Regions from separate parts of the Exiguobacterium sp. s101 genome, predicted to be linked through region 2. Evidence: a T-box and tRNA genes for the amino acid it is inferred to sense, from the RefSeq annotation. Region 2 holds a T-box; the other holds one or more tRNA genes.

Region 1 (8,125 bases), on a different contig from region 2:
TGTAGGTTGTAATTTCATCATACCTGTATAGTCAATGTTGGTCAAACAGAAACCCTTTCTACTGGTTATTCCACGACCCACGATGTGTAAAACGTCTCAAGAAGTGATGGTTACCCATTTAGTTTTGGACGAGCCAACGTGATGACCCGACTAGATTCGAAATAACGCGTGAAACTAGATTCACCAGAATACGATAAGAACAGATATTCTTTAGCACGCGTCATCCCGATGTAAAGGAGAGAGACTTCACGCTCGACATTTTTTTCATATTTGAACGGCATATTTTCAACGTTGACGATAAACACTGCTTGAAAATCAAGTCCTTTACTGCTGTCAATCGTACTGATTTTTACGCATTTGTCATCTTTTGAGAAAGTGCGCTTTGTTTCACTGTTTTCTGTGATCCAAAAGTGTTTGATCTCATAGTAATCTAACGCACGTTGTAACGCATCGACATAGTGCATCGACGAAAACTTCTGGACACGATAAAGAATCAGCATTTCAGAATAGGGGACTTTCTTCTCGTCATGTAACTTTTTGATTTGCCGAGCTACGAGATCTGCTTCTTTGAAGAAATGCTCGCATTTGATAATGGCTGGTTCAGGACCTCTTCTAAGCGTACTCTGAGGAGCGATGATTTCGCCATCTAATTCCTTCGTCACAACTTTATCTTTTAGAGAAGAATTGGATTGATAAAACGACCAGGCGAACGATACGATTTGAGATGTGTTCCGATAATTGATATTTAAAATTTTAGACCTTCCTCGGAAGTCGAGACCCGTGTCCTGTACATAGCTACGTTTCCGCTTATAGATGGATTGTGCGCGATCTTCAACAAGCAACAGAGATTTTGTTTCTGGGTTCAAGACTTCACTGGCGAGTTCGAGCCATTCGGGTTCAAAGTCTTGTCCCTCGTCAATCAAAATGGCATCGTACGAAGGAAGGATGATTTCTCGTTTTCTTAACTTCTCAAGTGTCGCTAAAATCCTTTTCTCAGAAATATGTAAATCGTTCTGCAACCAGGCATGGAAATTTCGTACTTCGATCAAATGGCTTTTACATTTTACTAAAGGATCGAAATCGAACAAATCATCCGGTTCTAGCATCATTTGTTGCACCATCTGTTCGATAAAGCGAGCTAGCGAGATATTGTAACATAGGATTAAAATTTTCCATTCGGGATGCTGTTTAGATAACAGTTTAGCGCGACTGGCTAATATCAGTGTTTTCCCACTTCCTGCAACACCTCGAATTAATCGATTTTGATCGCCGAGTTGTTTAGCCAAGTTTTCTTGATGTAAATCCATCGCTCGAATGTTATGGAGCGACAATAAAAGTTGATCTTGATAAGGGGTGACTTTTTTAAACTCTGCGCTGATTCGGACTTCAGGAAACAGATGATAGCGAATCGAATCGATTTCTTCACCGGTCAATGGTTGCTTTAGGCGATAAGGAACGGTGAACATGTTTAGTATTTTTTCAATGAGTACCTCTTCAGAGAATTGCGGGTCATCGGGATTGATTTCATCACGCATAAGGGAAAAGCAAGGGTCAATCACTTGATATAATCCGTGACGGATACAATCATTTTGGGTCAAACGTGTAAAAATGACCCCGGACCCATATGGGAATTTTAAAGTCGTTGCATACTTCCCTTCGTGTTGAATCAGATTTTGATCTTTTCTTAGAACGTCAGTCAGTTTGAACATATTTTCCCGGGCCTGCAGAAACGGACTTTTTATTTTCTTTTGAGATCCGTTTGCCGGAGTGATAATCCATTCATCATGATTCAATTGATATAGGGTAGAGCGAGTATAATCTTTCACTTCTAAGACGATTAATCCTAAGTCCGGTCCGATGATGACGAAGTCCGGTCTGCGGCCATGTATATTCGGTTCGTAATAAACAATATAGTCGTCTGGTAGGTAATGCTTCAATGTACGAAAGACGAGTCGCTCACCTGCCGTAGCAGAAGAACGAATTGTTTCAGGAACAGTATGAGCCATAAAATGACACCTCTTTTCCAAATCTTTTACTCTAATATACTATATAAAGGATATTCGGAAGCGGGGTGGTTTGAAATTGTAGGTGAAAATATACAAAAAGGACGAAAACCAACTAAGGTCTTCGTCCTTTATTTCTGATACACCCGGAGAGATTCGAACTCCCGACACCTGGCACCGGAAACCAGTGCTCTATCCCCTGAGCTACGGGTGCATATGTGTGACACGAATTTATTATACATTTGTTTTATTGAAAAAGCAATCCTGTTCATTTACCTTTTTTGAGCGCGAGTGGAGCGGGTTCGTTACAATAGAGAAGAGGGGGGAGAACGATGCAACGGCAAGAACAAAAACAAGTGCAACAGCAACAGATGACGCAAGACCTCGTGCAACGGCTACCGGTGCTCGAGGCGGATCGTCTGGCGCTCATATTTCGTCTTGCACGGCTAGCCCGACATAACGCGAACATCCATCTCGGAAGTGGGGGTGTCGAATGGATCGAGGATGTGGCGAGCGCATTTGAAGAGAAGCTGTTTACCCAGATTCGAGAAGGGGGCGGTAGTGAGGCGGATAAAGAGCTTAGACGAAAGCTCGTCCTCTTGCTCGACCATCGAGGATTATTGCCGGACACGAATGAAGTGTTGGCGGAGCGTCTTCAAGTTGATGTCGCTCAAATCGAACAAACGAGACAGGCGCTCTTGTTTCTTGAACCGACGGGGATTGGGGCGAGAACAGAAAGAGAGTGTCAATATCGACATGCGATCGAACATGACGACCCTCGTGTCGTCGATGTATTCGACGCAATCGAGAACGGTGTGAGTCATCAACAGATGGCAATCGTACTTGCCGTCTCAGAGGAAGAGCTTGCCGGTCTAGAACGTATTGTAGCGACGCTTCCGAAACGTCCTAGTTTATATGAAGAAACTAGTCAAATTTTTCCGGAAGTCGAGGTGCGCTATGAAGACGAAAAACTCGTCACGACGTGGCTCAGCCCTGAGCTCGATTCGACGCGAGTCGGCAATGACCGTGAGGCGAGATGGTGGATGACGTCCCTTGCGATGCGGAATGAGACGTTGCGTGAGATTTGGGGCGTCATCGAATCACGTCAGACGGAATGGCTCAAAGGAAAACTCGTCCTCAACCCGTTGACCCGTCGGACGGTCGCGCACTTGATCGGAAAACATGAATCGACGGTCGGGCGTGCCATCCAAGGGAAATTCGCCAAGACTGAGAACGGGATTATGGAGTGGAGACACTTTTTTGTCCGGTCGACGAGTCATGGTCATTCACCGTTTATGATCAAACGTATGCTCGCTGAACTGATTCAACAAGAGACAGCACCACAAAGTGACCAGACGCTTGCCCATGAGCTGGCACGATACGGTTATCAAGTGACACGTCGGACGGTGACGAACTACCGGGAAGAACTAGGGTTCGGTAACTCACGGGAGCGTGAGCGGCAGTTATGGAAAGGGTGATTCAGATGAAATTGACATTATATAAACGTGAGAATTGCTCGCTTTGTGACGAGGCGGTCGTCATGCTCGAATGGCTTCAAGAAGACTATCCGATTGAAATCGAACAAATTGATATCACAGGGGACGAGGTACTCGAAGAAAAGTATCTCTTCGAAATCCCCGTTCTTATATACGAGGGAGAGACCATCTGTCAAGGGCGATATGATGACAACAAAGTTGAAGATTTTGTTAAGTATACGCTTACATTGAAAAAAAACGTTTGAAGGGGTTGTCAGACGGAAAAGTGATTGATAAGATGAACTCGTAGCGGTGGGACGCAAATAAAAAAGCGGGACGAAAATTGTCCACACTTAAAGTCGAGGGGGTATGAGCATGATCCAGCAACTGATTCACGTTCAGAAGCAAATTGTCCCTGACCTGCTCGATACGCTCCGACATCGTTACGATATCTTACATTACGTCCGCTTGATGCAGCCAATCGGCCGCAGGACACTCGCAACGAGTTTGGGATTGACCGAACGAGTACTCAGGCGAGAGGTTGACTTTTTGAAAGATCAAGGTCTCCTTTACGTCGCTACTCAAGGAATTTCCCTCAGTGAGACGGGACGAAACGTCTTGCGAGACTTGCATGAGATTATGGGAGAACTTCTTGGAATCTCAGAAGTGGCAAGAGAGCTTGAAGAGAAGTTAGGGGTTCGCCAAGTCGTCATCGTGCCGGGTGATTCGGATGAAACATTCTGGGTCCAACGTGATATCGGACGGGCAGCGGTCACGCAATTAAAAGCGCGGCTCGCACCGGATGATAACGTGATCGCGGTAACAGGTGGAACGACGATGGCATCGGTTGCGGCCATGATGTCGCCCGATAAAAAAGAACGCCCGATGCATTTTGTGCCGGCACGTGGAGGTCTGGGAGAAACGCTTGAACTTCAAGCAAACACCGTCTGTTCACGCATGGCGGACCGGGCCCACGCAGACTATCATCTTCTACATATTCCGGATGAAGTATCACAAGAAACGTTCGACCGGATGGTGGAGGAACCTAGCATAAAAAATGTGCTGGAAATGATTAGAGTGGCGCAAATAGTGGTACATGGAATTGGTGAGGCAGAAACGATGGCAAAACGTCGTCACGCATCGCCAGAGCATTTGCGGATGATTGAACGGCATGATGCCGTCGCCGAAGCATTCGGATATTATTTCAATGCTGAAGGTGAGATCGTCCATCGCGTCAAGACGGTTGGGATTCAACTCGAAGAGCTGGATGACATGGACACCGTCATTGCGGTTGCTGGAGGAAAGTCGAAGGCGCAGGCGATCGCCGCTTATGCGAAACACACGTCGAACATCATCCTCGTCACAGACGAAGGTGCGGCGAAAGAATTATTAACTTGTTATTAAAGAGTTGACCCCGTTGGCTCTTCAATAAATAGCTTCTACCCTAAGGAGGAAATTAACATGGCAGTAAAAGTTGGTATTAACGGATTTGGACGTATCGGTCGTTTGGCATTCCGCGAGATCATCAAAAACGAAGGAATCGAAGTTGTTGCAATCAACGACTTGACAGACACGAAGATGCTTGCACACCTTCTCAAATATGACACGACTCAAGGTCGTTTCGACGGAGAAGTTGAAGTACACGACGATCACTTCCTCGTAAACGGAGAGAAAGTTATCACGCTCGCTAACCGTAACCCTGAAGAACTTCCATGGGGAGACCTCGGTGTAGACATCGTTCTCGAATGTACTGGATTCTTCACTTCAAAAGAAAAAGCTGAGCTTCACTTGAAAGCTGGCGCGAAGAAAGTTGTTATCTCGGCTCCTGCTACAGGTGACATGAAAACTGTTGTTTACAACACAAACCACGAAATCCTTGATGGTTCTGAAACAGTCATTTCAGGTGCTTCTTGTACAACAAACTGCTTGGCACCAATGGCTAAAGTTCTTCAAGATCAGTTCGGCATCGTTGAAGGTCTCATGACGACGATTCACGCTTACACTGGTGACCAAAACACGCTTGACGCTCCACACCCTAAAGGTGACTTCCGTCGTGCACGTGCAGCTGCAGCGAACATCGTTCCTAACACAACAGGTGCTGCTAAAGCAATCGGTCTTGTAATTCCTGAACTTCAAGGAAAACTTGACGGTGCTGCACAACGTGTACCAGTTGCTACAGGTTCACTCACTGAGCTCGTAACTGTACTCGACAAGCAAGTATCTGTTGACGAAGTAAACGCAGCAATGAAAGCAGCAGCGAACGAGTCATTCGGTTACACTGAAGACCAAATCGTTTCTTCTGACATCGTTGGTATCGCATACGGTTCACTCTTCGATGCGACTCAAACTAAAGTGATGACAGTTGGCGACAAGCAACTCGTTAAGACGGTTTCTTGGTACGACAACGAAATGTCTTACACTGCACAATTGGTTCGCACAGTTAAGCACTTCGCTAACATCGCGAAGTAAGTTCGTGAACTAAATAGAATCAAATAGGAGCGGAAACAAGAGATTGTTCTCCGCTCTATTTATGAAATAACACGCACGACATCTCTATTTTATGAAATAACACGCACGACATATGGAGGCGAAAGTTATGAACAAACAGTCTATTCGTGACATCGATGTAAAAGGGAAACGCGTCTTTTGCCGCGTTGACTTCAACGTTCCACTCAAAGATGGCGTCATCCAAGATGAAACTCGGATCCAAGCCGCACTTCCAACGATCAAGCACTTGCTTGACGGTGGTGCGAAACTCGTCCTTGCGAGCCACCTCGGCCGTCCAAAAGGCGAGAAGAACCCTGAGTTCTCACTTGCTCCGGTAGCAAAGCGTCTCGCTGAGCTCCTCGGAAAAGATGTACCGCTCGTCGAAGAAGCATACGGCCCTGTTGCAGAAGAAGCGGTCGCTAAACTCTCTGAAGGCGATGTCGTCGTTTTAGAGAATGTTCGTTTCTACCCAGGAGAAACGAAAAACGATCCTGAGCTTGCAAAAGGATTTGCAGCACTTGCTGACGTATACGTCAACGACGCATTCGGTGCGGCTCACCGTGCGCACGCTTCAACTGAAGGGGTTGCACACCACGTGGATACAGCCGTTTCGGGTCTCTTGATGGAAAAAGAACTTGAAGTTCTCGGTAAAGCTCTTTCTAACCCGGATCGTCCGTTCACGGCGATTATCGGCGGATCGAAAGTAGCTGACAAGATTGGGGTCATCGACCACCTTCTTGACATCGTTGACACACTCATCATCGGTGGTGGACTCTCGTACACGTTCTCGAAAGCACTCGGGCACGAAGTTGGGAATTCACTCCTTGAAGAGGATAAGCTTGACCTCGCTCGTCAATTCATGAAGAAAGCAGAAGACAAAGGCGTGAAATTCTTGATGCCTGTCGACTGCGTCATCGCGAAAGAATTCGGCGAAGAAACGTATGTCGGCCCAGTCGATATCGACTCGATCCCAGCGGATCACATGGGTCTCGATATCGGACCGAAGACAGTCGAACTTTACGCGGACGCGATTCGCGAATCGAAACTTGTCGTATGGAACGGACCGATGGGCGTATTCGAACTCGATAAATACGCAGACGGAACGAAAGGTGTCGCTCAAGCACTTGCGGACAGCGATGCATACTCAATCATCGGTGGTGGCGACTCAGCCGCTGCGGCAGCCAAGTTTGGTCTTGCTGACAAGATGAGTCACATCTCAACTGGTGGCGGCGCGTCACTCGAATTCATGGAAGGCAAAAAACTTCCAGGTGTCGAGGCGTTGAACGACAAGTAATTTAGAGGAGGGTTATCGATGCGTAAACCGATTATTGCAGGTAACTGGAAAATGAACAAAACACTCTCGGAAGCTGTCGCTTTCGTAGAGGAAGTAAAAAACAACATCCCATCTACTGACAAAGTAGATGCAGCGATTGGTGCTCCGGCACTTTTCCTCGCACCGATGGTAGAAGCAGCTAAAGGGTCAAACTTAATGCTCGGTGCACAAAACATGTACGACAAAGATAGCGGTGCCTACACTGGCGAAATCAGCCCAGTGATGGTCGCTGACCTTGGTGTGACGTACGTCATCCTCGGTCACTCAGAACGTCGCGAGTACTTCGGCGAATCAGATGCGTTCATCAACAGCAAAACGAAAAAAGCGTTTGAACACGATCTTACGCCAATCGTTTGTGTCGGTGAAACACTTGAGGAGCGCGAAGGCGACAAGTTCGAAGAAGTCATCAAAACACAAGTCGAAGGCGGTCTTGCTGACCTCTCTGCTGACCAAGTCAAACAACTCGTCATTGCGTACGAGCCAGTTTGGGCAATCGGTACAGGTAAATCAGCGGACGAAGCTGACGCACAAAGCTCTTGTAAGTATGTTCGTGACGTTGTGAAAGGTCTTTACGGCGAAGACGTAGCGGCTGCAGTACGCATCCAATACGGTGGATCTGTCAAACCTGAGAACATCAAAGAGTACATGGCACAAGAAGACATCGACGGCGCACTCGTCGGCGGTGCTTCACTTGAAGCCGCTTCGTTCCTCAAATTGTTGGAGGCGATTTAAATGGCTAGACCAGTCGCACTCATCATCTTAGATGGTTTCGGGATGCGTGACGAATCGTTCGGTAACGCGGTCATGGCCGCGGACAAACCGAACTT
Region 2 (8,125 bases):
ATCGTAATCTTCGAATTCCAGCACGAAATAGGATACGTCTCCTGACCGGGCGTCTGGGTTCTCTGCCGGTGTGATCACCCCGTCAATCTTTGGAATCGCTTCAAAGCTTTCCTGTTGTTCGTCCATAATCGCATCTAGGTCCCCACCTTCGAATAAGACGATCATGGATGCCCCTGCCCGATCAAATCGTTCATTCAATGTATCTTCCACTTGTTGGAACCGTCCGTCTTGAATCGCAAAACCGTTTCCTTTTAATTCACTCGGAAGCTGCAATCCAAAATAAACTGACCCCGCAATTAAAATTGCCCAAACGAGTAGCACCCCATATCGAAAGCGAATTAACTGCCTACCCAACCATTCCATCCTTGTCACTCCTCCCTATCTAACCATTTACTTCCCGTTTCTTTCTCCATTCAGCATCACTTCACAAAAAAATCCTGAACCCGTGCTCGGTTCAGGAGCTTTGTCGTTCAAAAACTTGAAGCCAACTATGACAAAATCTTGGTGGTGCGGACAAGACGACGAGACGATCGCCTCGGTCGTCTAATAGCATAACCTTCAATAATTGATTGTCCGCACACGCGCTTGAACAAAATAGCTCTTTATCCCGGTGAAATAGCTGAAACGACTCCGTCGATGTGATGGCCGTCGTTTCTCCGACTTGATCGAGAATGACCGTGTCACGGTCTCCTTGGTAGGGAATGCGCCAGTTTTCATTCGTTATCACATTTTCAACTAAAAAATGATGAGTTCGTTCATCGAACAGGGTCACGCATGTTTCAGGTGTGAATCGTTCGAAATCATACGTCCCTTGATACGCCAGCTCGATGATGTCCCCGAACATCGGGACTTCCTCGTAACGACTATACCGAAACGTATGATCGTCAAGGTTCAAAGCCACGACATCCGATTCGGCTGAATATAAGAAGATGTCATTACCTTGCCAATGGTGCAGATTGCTAAACCAATCTCCGTTGAATCTTTGTGGAATCGCATGTGTCTCCATCGTTCCTCGTTGTAAATCAATGACTCCATAAAATCCTCTTTCTTGAAACCAAGCTACGGCACGCGTCGTATTCGGCTCCACATATAGGGCGCACGGTGTCCATATCCAGTCAATCTCCCAGCGAATTTGAGATGACTCGTCAAAGAACAAAAAGCCAGTTTGCGCCAAGTACAACATCCAACCTTCACCGACACGTTCTAACCATTCGATCGTTTGATGAAATTGAAAGTCTGCTGTTTGTTTGTACATTTGATCACTTCCTAATTTCAGCTTAGCAACGACCGAAACGAAATTCGATTTTGAATGTGTTCGTTCAACACATTTCTTATTTTCCTGTATACTGACGGTATAGATTTATGGTTTAGAAAGGAGAATTCCAATGCGTCCATTACAATTATCGCCAGAGACCGCTGTTGAGCTTGCGAAAAAATTAAACGTCCCGCTCGAAGAACTGATGCATATGCCGAAGCACATCCTCGTCCAAAAAATGATGCAACTCGAATCATCTCAATCAGAGGGAGACACACCAAAGGAGACGGATTAACGTCTCCTTTTTGATTACTGCTCTTTACGTTTCCGCTTCTTCGATACATACCAGAGACCGCCGATCACGGCGAGTGCAGCACCACCGGCCACAGCGTATTTGCTGTAATCCGGGCGACGCTCGGTCACGACAAGTGTCGAAAGGGGTGCCACCGTCATGTGGCGTTCTTCGACTTGGCGCGGTGCCGTCAGATTGACGGTATGGTCTTCTACGTTCACCTCAAACTTACCAGAAGGAAGTTTGACCTCGACCGCCTCTTCGAGCCCGTTATGATACACGATGTGTCTTTCTACGTAACCCTCTACGTGGCGGCTCAATTCAAACGCAATCACGCCTTCTTCTTCATCGAAGAAACGTAAGTGTTTACGAATCTGTTCCGTGTTCTCGAGTCGGAATAGCGGATATTGCTTCCGCAGACGCAAAAGGCCTTTGACATATTCTACACTTGGCGCTTCTTGTTCCGCTCGTGTCCAGTCCACACGGTTGACGACTTCACCTGAGTTAAAGCTGTTCTCATCCCCGTCTTTTGTCCGGAAGAACTCCTGGCCACTATGGAGGAACGGAAGCCCTTGTCCAAGAAGCACAATCGATGTCGCTAAGCGGTGACGGCGCCGACGTGTCGTCTCATCATCTTCAGGGTTCGTCACGGATAACTTGTCCCAAAGCGTCAAATTGTCATGACATTCAACGTAGTTGACGACCTGGTTCGGCTCATCAGCGAAACTTTGGCTCGTGATTCCACCAGCAATCCCTCGTTTCACGTCTGCTGTCATGTCCGTGTTTCCACTCACCCAGCCCGGCAAGTCTTCGATGAAGACGTCTCCTCGGACACCGTCTCGAATCCCGTCATTGAACTGGGCAATCCGCGGCATTTTGTGCGCATTATGTTGGTTCGCTTTTTTACGGACTGGAAGGGGCGTATCCAAATCCCAACCTTCCCCGATGACAAGGATTGATGGGTCGACGCGGTCGAGCGCCTTTCGAATCTGATTCATCGTCTTGACGTCATGTAGTCCCATCAAATCAAAACGGAACCCGTCAATCATGAATTCTTTGGCCCAGTACGTGACACACTCGACCATGAGCTTACGCATCATCGTGCGCTCGGATGCCGTATCGTTCCCGCATGCCGAACCATCTGCTAGTGTCCCGTCTTCATTTAATCGATAGTAGTAGTCAGGGACAAATTGACCGAGCGGCGTCGTCAACGCATCGTACGTATGATTGAATACGACGTCCATGATGACACGGATGCCTCGATCGTGAAGCGCCTGAATCATTGCTTTTAATTCGATGATTCGCGTCGCCGGGTCATCTACCGACGAAGCGTAAGAACCTTCGACCGCAAAGTAATGCACCGGGTCGTAGCCCCAATTATAGTTGTTTTCCCCCTCACGCGACTCATTCACCGAGCCGTAGTCAAAGAACGGCATCAATTGAAGATGCGTGATGCCGAGCGAGGTGATGTAATCGAGTCCGGTCGGGTAACCGCTCGTGGTCATCGTACCTGTCTCGGTCATACCTAAGAACTTGCCACGGTGCGTGACCCCGCTCTCCGGATGACTCGTCAAATCACGGACGTGCGCTTCATAGATGACCGCTTCTTGTGAAGAATTGAATAGCGGACGTTCTTTGATCCAATGGTCCGGGTTCAAAGATGCCGGGTCGAGCAGACATCCACGCTTCCCATTCACTCCGACGACTTTCGCATATGGGTCGAGCGATTCTACTTTCTTGCCGCCAATCATCGCTTCAAATACATAAAATTGATCTTCGTATAAGGCACGGTCGAGTTCAATCACCCACGTCCCCTTTTCAGCCGGTTCTAGTTCGAGTCGTTCAAACTTACGGGCACGGGCTGTGCGATATACCTTGACCGACATTTGTTCCGCGACCGGAGACCAGACACGTAGTCGAATCTGTTCCCCTTTGAACGTCACCCCTAGGTCTTTCCCGTGATAGGCAACGTGATCTAAGTCTGCATGTGTATGTTGATCCATTGTACGTTCCATCTCTTCACTCCTTCACTGCTTCAAATCTGCTATCATTATAACAAAACCACACAAAGGATGGATGAAACATGGCAAAAGACAATTCTTTCGATATCGTGTCAGAAATGAATCTTGAAGAAGTAAAGAACGCAATCCAAATTGCGGAAAAGGAAATTTTAAACCGTTATGACTTCAAAGGCTCAAAAAGTGAGATGTCCCTCGACAATGGCGACCTCGTCCTCATCTCGGATGACGACTATAAACTCGAGCAATTAAAAGACGTTTTGATCACGAAATTGATCAAACGCGGTGTCCCGACAAAAAACCTCGACTATCAAAAAGTAGAGCACGCACTTGGCGGCACGGTGCGTCAACGCGTGAAATTGAAGAGCGGTATCGATAAAGATGACGCAAAAAAAATCAACAACGCCATCAAAGAATCAAAATTAAAAGTAAAATCACAAATTCAAGACGACCAAATTCGTGTCACGGGTAAATCACGTGATGACCTCCAGGCCGTCATGCAACTCGTGCGTGAGCTCGAGTTGTCCGTCGATGCCCAATTCACGAACTTCCGATGAAACTCGCTATCATCAGTGATCCGCACGGTTCGTTTGATGATTTAAAGGCTGTTCTCGATGACGTTCATCGCGAAACGGAGCACATCCTCTGTCTCGGCGACCTATATGAGTGCCATATCGGAAAGAAGCGACGCCATGAGCGGTTTCATCATGTCGAAGACGTTGTGACGTACGACCCAAATTATGAAGCGTTACTGACCTTCCCAAGTCTACGGGGCAATCAGGAGGAGCGAATCGACGAGGTACTCGTCATCGACCACCCTGTGAAAACACGAATTTCCTTGTTACCCGAACAGACGACTCTTGGAGAGGCACGCTTTTTACATGGGCATCAAGTCAAATGGAACGAGGACTGGGAACCGATTGTCGAGAAAGGGACATACCCGTTCGTCTTCATCGGACACAGTCACATTCCGGGTATTTATCGAAAAGGTAAATCTCTTCCATGGGAAATCGGGACACCGTTTCACTTGAAGAAAAAACGATATGTTATCAACGTCGGCGCCGTCATCTTTGACCGGGAATAGTGTCTATATGACACGGAAGCCCGAACGGTGACACGGATGAAAGTGTGAGCATAGGAAAAGGACCTCAATTTTTTGAGGTCCTTTCGTCTGTCTTACATTTCACCTGGAGCTTCGACACCGAGTAAACGGAGTCCTTCTGTCAATACGAGCGTCACTGCCTTCACGAGAGCGAGACGTGACTGTTTGCCCGCATCGTCTTCTAGGACGCGGACATGGCCGTAATACTTGTTGAACGCTTGCGCGAGGTCAAGTACGTAACGGCTGATGATGGATGGTTCACGGCGTTCATGAGCACGAGTGATGACGTGCGGGAACGCGTTGAGCATCGTGACGACATTCCATGAGTGGTCATCGTCTGCACCGGCGAACGGTGAGCCATCATAGTTTCCTTTACGAAGGAGTGAGTTGGCACGGGCATTCGTATATTGGACGTAAGGTCCTGTCTCGCCTTCAAACTTGAGCATGCTGTCGAGGTCGAATTCAATGTTGTTGATACGTTCATTCTTTAAGTCGTGGAAGACGACTGCACCAACACCGACCATACGGGCAACGTCTTGTGCGTTCGCAAGGTCTGGGTTCTTCTGTTCGATGTTCCCTTGTGCCTTTTCAATCGCTTCTTTCAAGACTTCTTCAAGAAGAACGATGCGTCCTTTACGTGTCGACATCTTCTTCCCTTCCTGCAAGATCAAGCCGAACGGTACGTGATGCATGCCATCGACAAAGTTATATCCAAGCTTACGAAGGACCGAGAACAGCTGTTTGAAGTGAAGGGCCTGTTCGCCACCGACGACATAGTTCGCTTGCACGAAGTTGTACGTCTCGTAACGATAGATCGCTGCTGCCAAGTCGCGTGTCGCGTACAATGTCGCGCCATCTTTCTTCTTGATCAAGCAAGGTGGCAAGTTCTCGTCTTCGAGCGAGACGACCATCGCGCCCTCACTTTCGACTAAGAGATTTTTCGCTTCGAGCATCTCGACGACGCGTCCCATTTTATCGTTATAGAACGCTTCCCCATTGAAGCTTTCGAATTTCACACCGAGGAGGTCATATACTTTTTGGAACTCTTTAAGTGACTCGTCACGGAACCACTGCCAAAGTTCTGTCGCTTCCGCATCACCATCTTCAAGCTTTTTGAACCAAGCACGACCTTCGTCTTCGAGTTCTGGTTGTGTCTTCGCCTCTTCGTGGAAATGGACGTATAATTTTAAGAGTTCTGCAATCGGGTTGGCTCGTACCGCTTCTTCATCGCCCCACTTCTTGTAGGCGACCATCAATTTCCCAAACTGAGTGCCCCAGTCTCCAAGGTGGTTGACGCCGACGACGTCATATCCGTTTTTACGTGCGATTTGGTTGATTGCATTCCCAATCACCGTCGAACGCAAGTGACCCATCGAGAACGGCTTCGCAATGTTTGGTGACGAGAAGTCCGTCACAATCGTTTCATTGCGTGCCTCGTGTGTTGCATACTCTGATTTTTCCTCAAGTACCGTGTTGATGATTTCTTTTGATACGACATCACGGCTCAAGAAGACGTTGACGTAAGGTCCCGCCGCCTCCACTTTCGTGAACAATTCATCGTTCAATTCATTTGCGATATCTGTCGCAATCATAACAGGTGCTTTCCGGTAAGCTTTCGCCAATTGGAAACACGGGAACGCGAGGTCACCGTGCGCCTCGTGTTTTGGCTTCTCAATCAATGCTTCAATTTGGTCAATCGTGAGTTCTTCACCGATGACACGGGATAGTGCTTCTGCATACTTGCGTTCATAACTCATCTGTATGTCCTCCTTCTTCAATAACAACTCATAAAAAAAACGCCCTTTGCATAGATGCAAAGAGACGGGAATTCCCGCGGTACCACTCTTCTTGCCTGCATGATGCAGACCGCTTTATGGTGATAACGGTTCCCTCCGGCTATGCCTACTCTCGTTTCGGATAGCATCTCAAAAGTGCGTTTCGCGACGTTTGTCAGCCCGGGCTCTCACCAATCCCCAGGTCGCTTTGTTGACTAAACCATCGTTACTCTCTTTTTCATCGACATTCGTCTATGCGGTTGAAAAGCAACTTCATTATAGAGGATATTCCCTGTATACTCAATGCTAGAATTCAAGCAGGATAGAAGAGAAGCAGGACTCTCACGAAATCCTGACGAATCTTTACTATTATATCTTGAAATTTCCCAAGCTAGGAGGGAACATATGAATCACTTTCGCAAGATGTCCGTGCTCGGCTGGAGTATATGGAGCGTTTTATTCCTCTTCACCATCGGATTATTTGCATTGGATATCCTGCACGCCCCAACCATCGATCCGTTGTCGTTTATTTTAATCTCATTACTCGTCGTCATTTTTCAACTCGACTCAATCGAAGTCAAAGGTGTGTACTTCACTTTTTCTGAGAGTATCGTCTTAATCTTATTTTTATTTTTTGGATTTGAAACGGCACTCATCGTCAACCAAATCGGATTGTTTATTTTTCAATTTGCCAATCTGAAACCAAAAGTCGCCATCCGTCGATTCCGTTTCACTTATCCTTGGAACGCCATTACAGCTTATTTAGAAATTGTTATTCCGGCAGCTGTCTATCTCGCCATTGGTGGCGAGACCGGACTTGACTTTTATTCACAGGAATCTTTTGTTCCACTCGCCGGACTGTTTCTTGAAATTTTCTTAAACACCGTGTTCCAAAAATATCAGGTGAAATGGTGGTTCCGTGTCGACATCGCCTTGAGCGACTTTATGAAGATTGCATTTTATACGTACGTCGTCAGTCTGATCTTCATTTTAGCGGCGGCATTGTTCCGAGAGACCAATCTACTTGTCGTCAGTAGCATCGCGGCTGCATTAACATTTTTTATTAAGCGGCTCCTCATTCAAAAAGAGCGGCAAGATGCATTCAAATCGTTGATCGAACAATACGATGAAGCAAAAGAAGCCGTCTCCTTGTCACAGAGTGAGGCGCAAGCCATCGAAGTTTTTTTAAGTCAGTGTGAACAATTGAATCACTACGATGAAGGATATGTCGAGTTTAGATTGTTCGATCGTATACTCTACTTTGATTTGAAGACACGTCAACCAATCGATCGACCAGTAGTATACGCACTACTCGACATCAGTCAACCGAATGACCCCGTCCTCGACTATGAGATGCGATTTGAATGGGATGCCTCACTTTCCGATGCTTTCCATAATGACTATCATAGCTTCGTCTCTGTCCGCTCGGAAGAAATAGAAGGAATTCGTACATGGATTGTCATGACCGGCGAGCAGGTTTATGGATATCCAAAAATCATTCAGCAGGAAATCATCAAACTCTTAAAGTCGTTCAATCGGACCATCAGTCGGTGTCATGAACGAGACCGTCTCTATACCGAGAGCCGGACGGATAGTTTGACGCTTCTCGCAAATGCACGCGCATTTTATGAATATGGGATTCAACAAATATCCAATATCTCGATGTATCCGATTTCGGTCGCC

What was found. The T-box of region 2 lies ahead of argS (arginine--tRNA ligase). A T-box ahead of a tRNA ligase gene usually reads a tRNA of that ligase, here a tRNA-Arg.
Region 1: it encodes a tRNA-Arg, which carries the amino acid that the T-box ahead of argS (arginine--tRNA ligase) is inferred to sense. The anticodon was not compared.

The regions. Positions count from the first base shown of each region.
Region 1 covers NZ_JACSKX010000009.1:26,577-34,701, forward strand. Annotated here, with positions in the region: gene KNO76_RS08920 (DEAD/DEAH box helicase) at 111-2,006, opposite strand; tRNA gene KNO76_RS08925 (tRNA-Arg) at 2,145-2,217, opposite strand; gene KNO76_RS08930 (RNA polymerase factor sigma-54) at 2,336-3,481, shown strand; gene KNO76_RS08935 (glutaredoxin family protein) at 3,487-3,744, shown strand; gene KNO76_RS08940 (sugar-binding transcriptional regulator) at 3,857-4,882, shown strand; gene gap (type I glyceraldehyde-3-phosphate dehydrogenase) at 4,940-5,947, shown strand; gene KNO76_RS08950 (phosphoglycerate kinase) at 6,075-7,259, shown strand; gene tpiA (triose-phosphate isomerase) at 7,278-8,030, shown strand; gene gpmI (2,3-bisphosphoglycerate-independent phosphoglycerate mutase) at 8,031-8,125, shown strand, end outside.
Region 2 covers NZ_JACSKX010000007.1:15,337-23,461, forward strand. Annotated here, with positions in the region: gene KNO76_RS07435 (MMPL family transporter) at 1-363, opposite strand, end outside; gene KNO76_RS07440 (hypothetical protein) at 455-1,255, opposite strand; gene KNO76_RS07445 (YycC family protein) at 1,386-1,550, shown strand; gene pulA (type I pullulanase) at 1,565-3,562, opposite strand; gene KNO76_RS07455 (YajQ family cyclic di-GMP-binding protein) at 3,631-4,122, shown strand; gene KNO76_RS07460 (metallophosphoesterase family protein) at 4,119-4,649, shown strand; gene argS (arginine--tRNA ligase) at 4,742-6,424, opposite strand; T-box leader at 6,482-6,693, opposite strand; gene KNO76_RS07470 (GGDEF domain-containing protein) at 6,848-8,125, shown strand, end outside.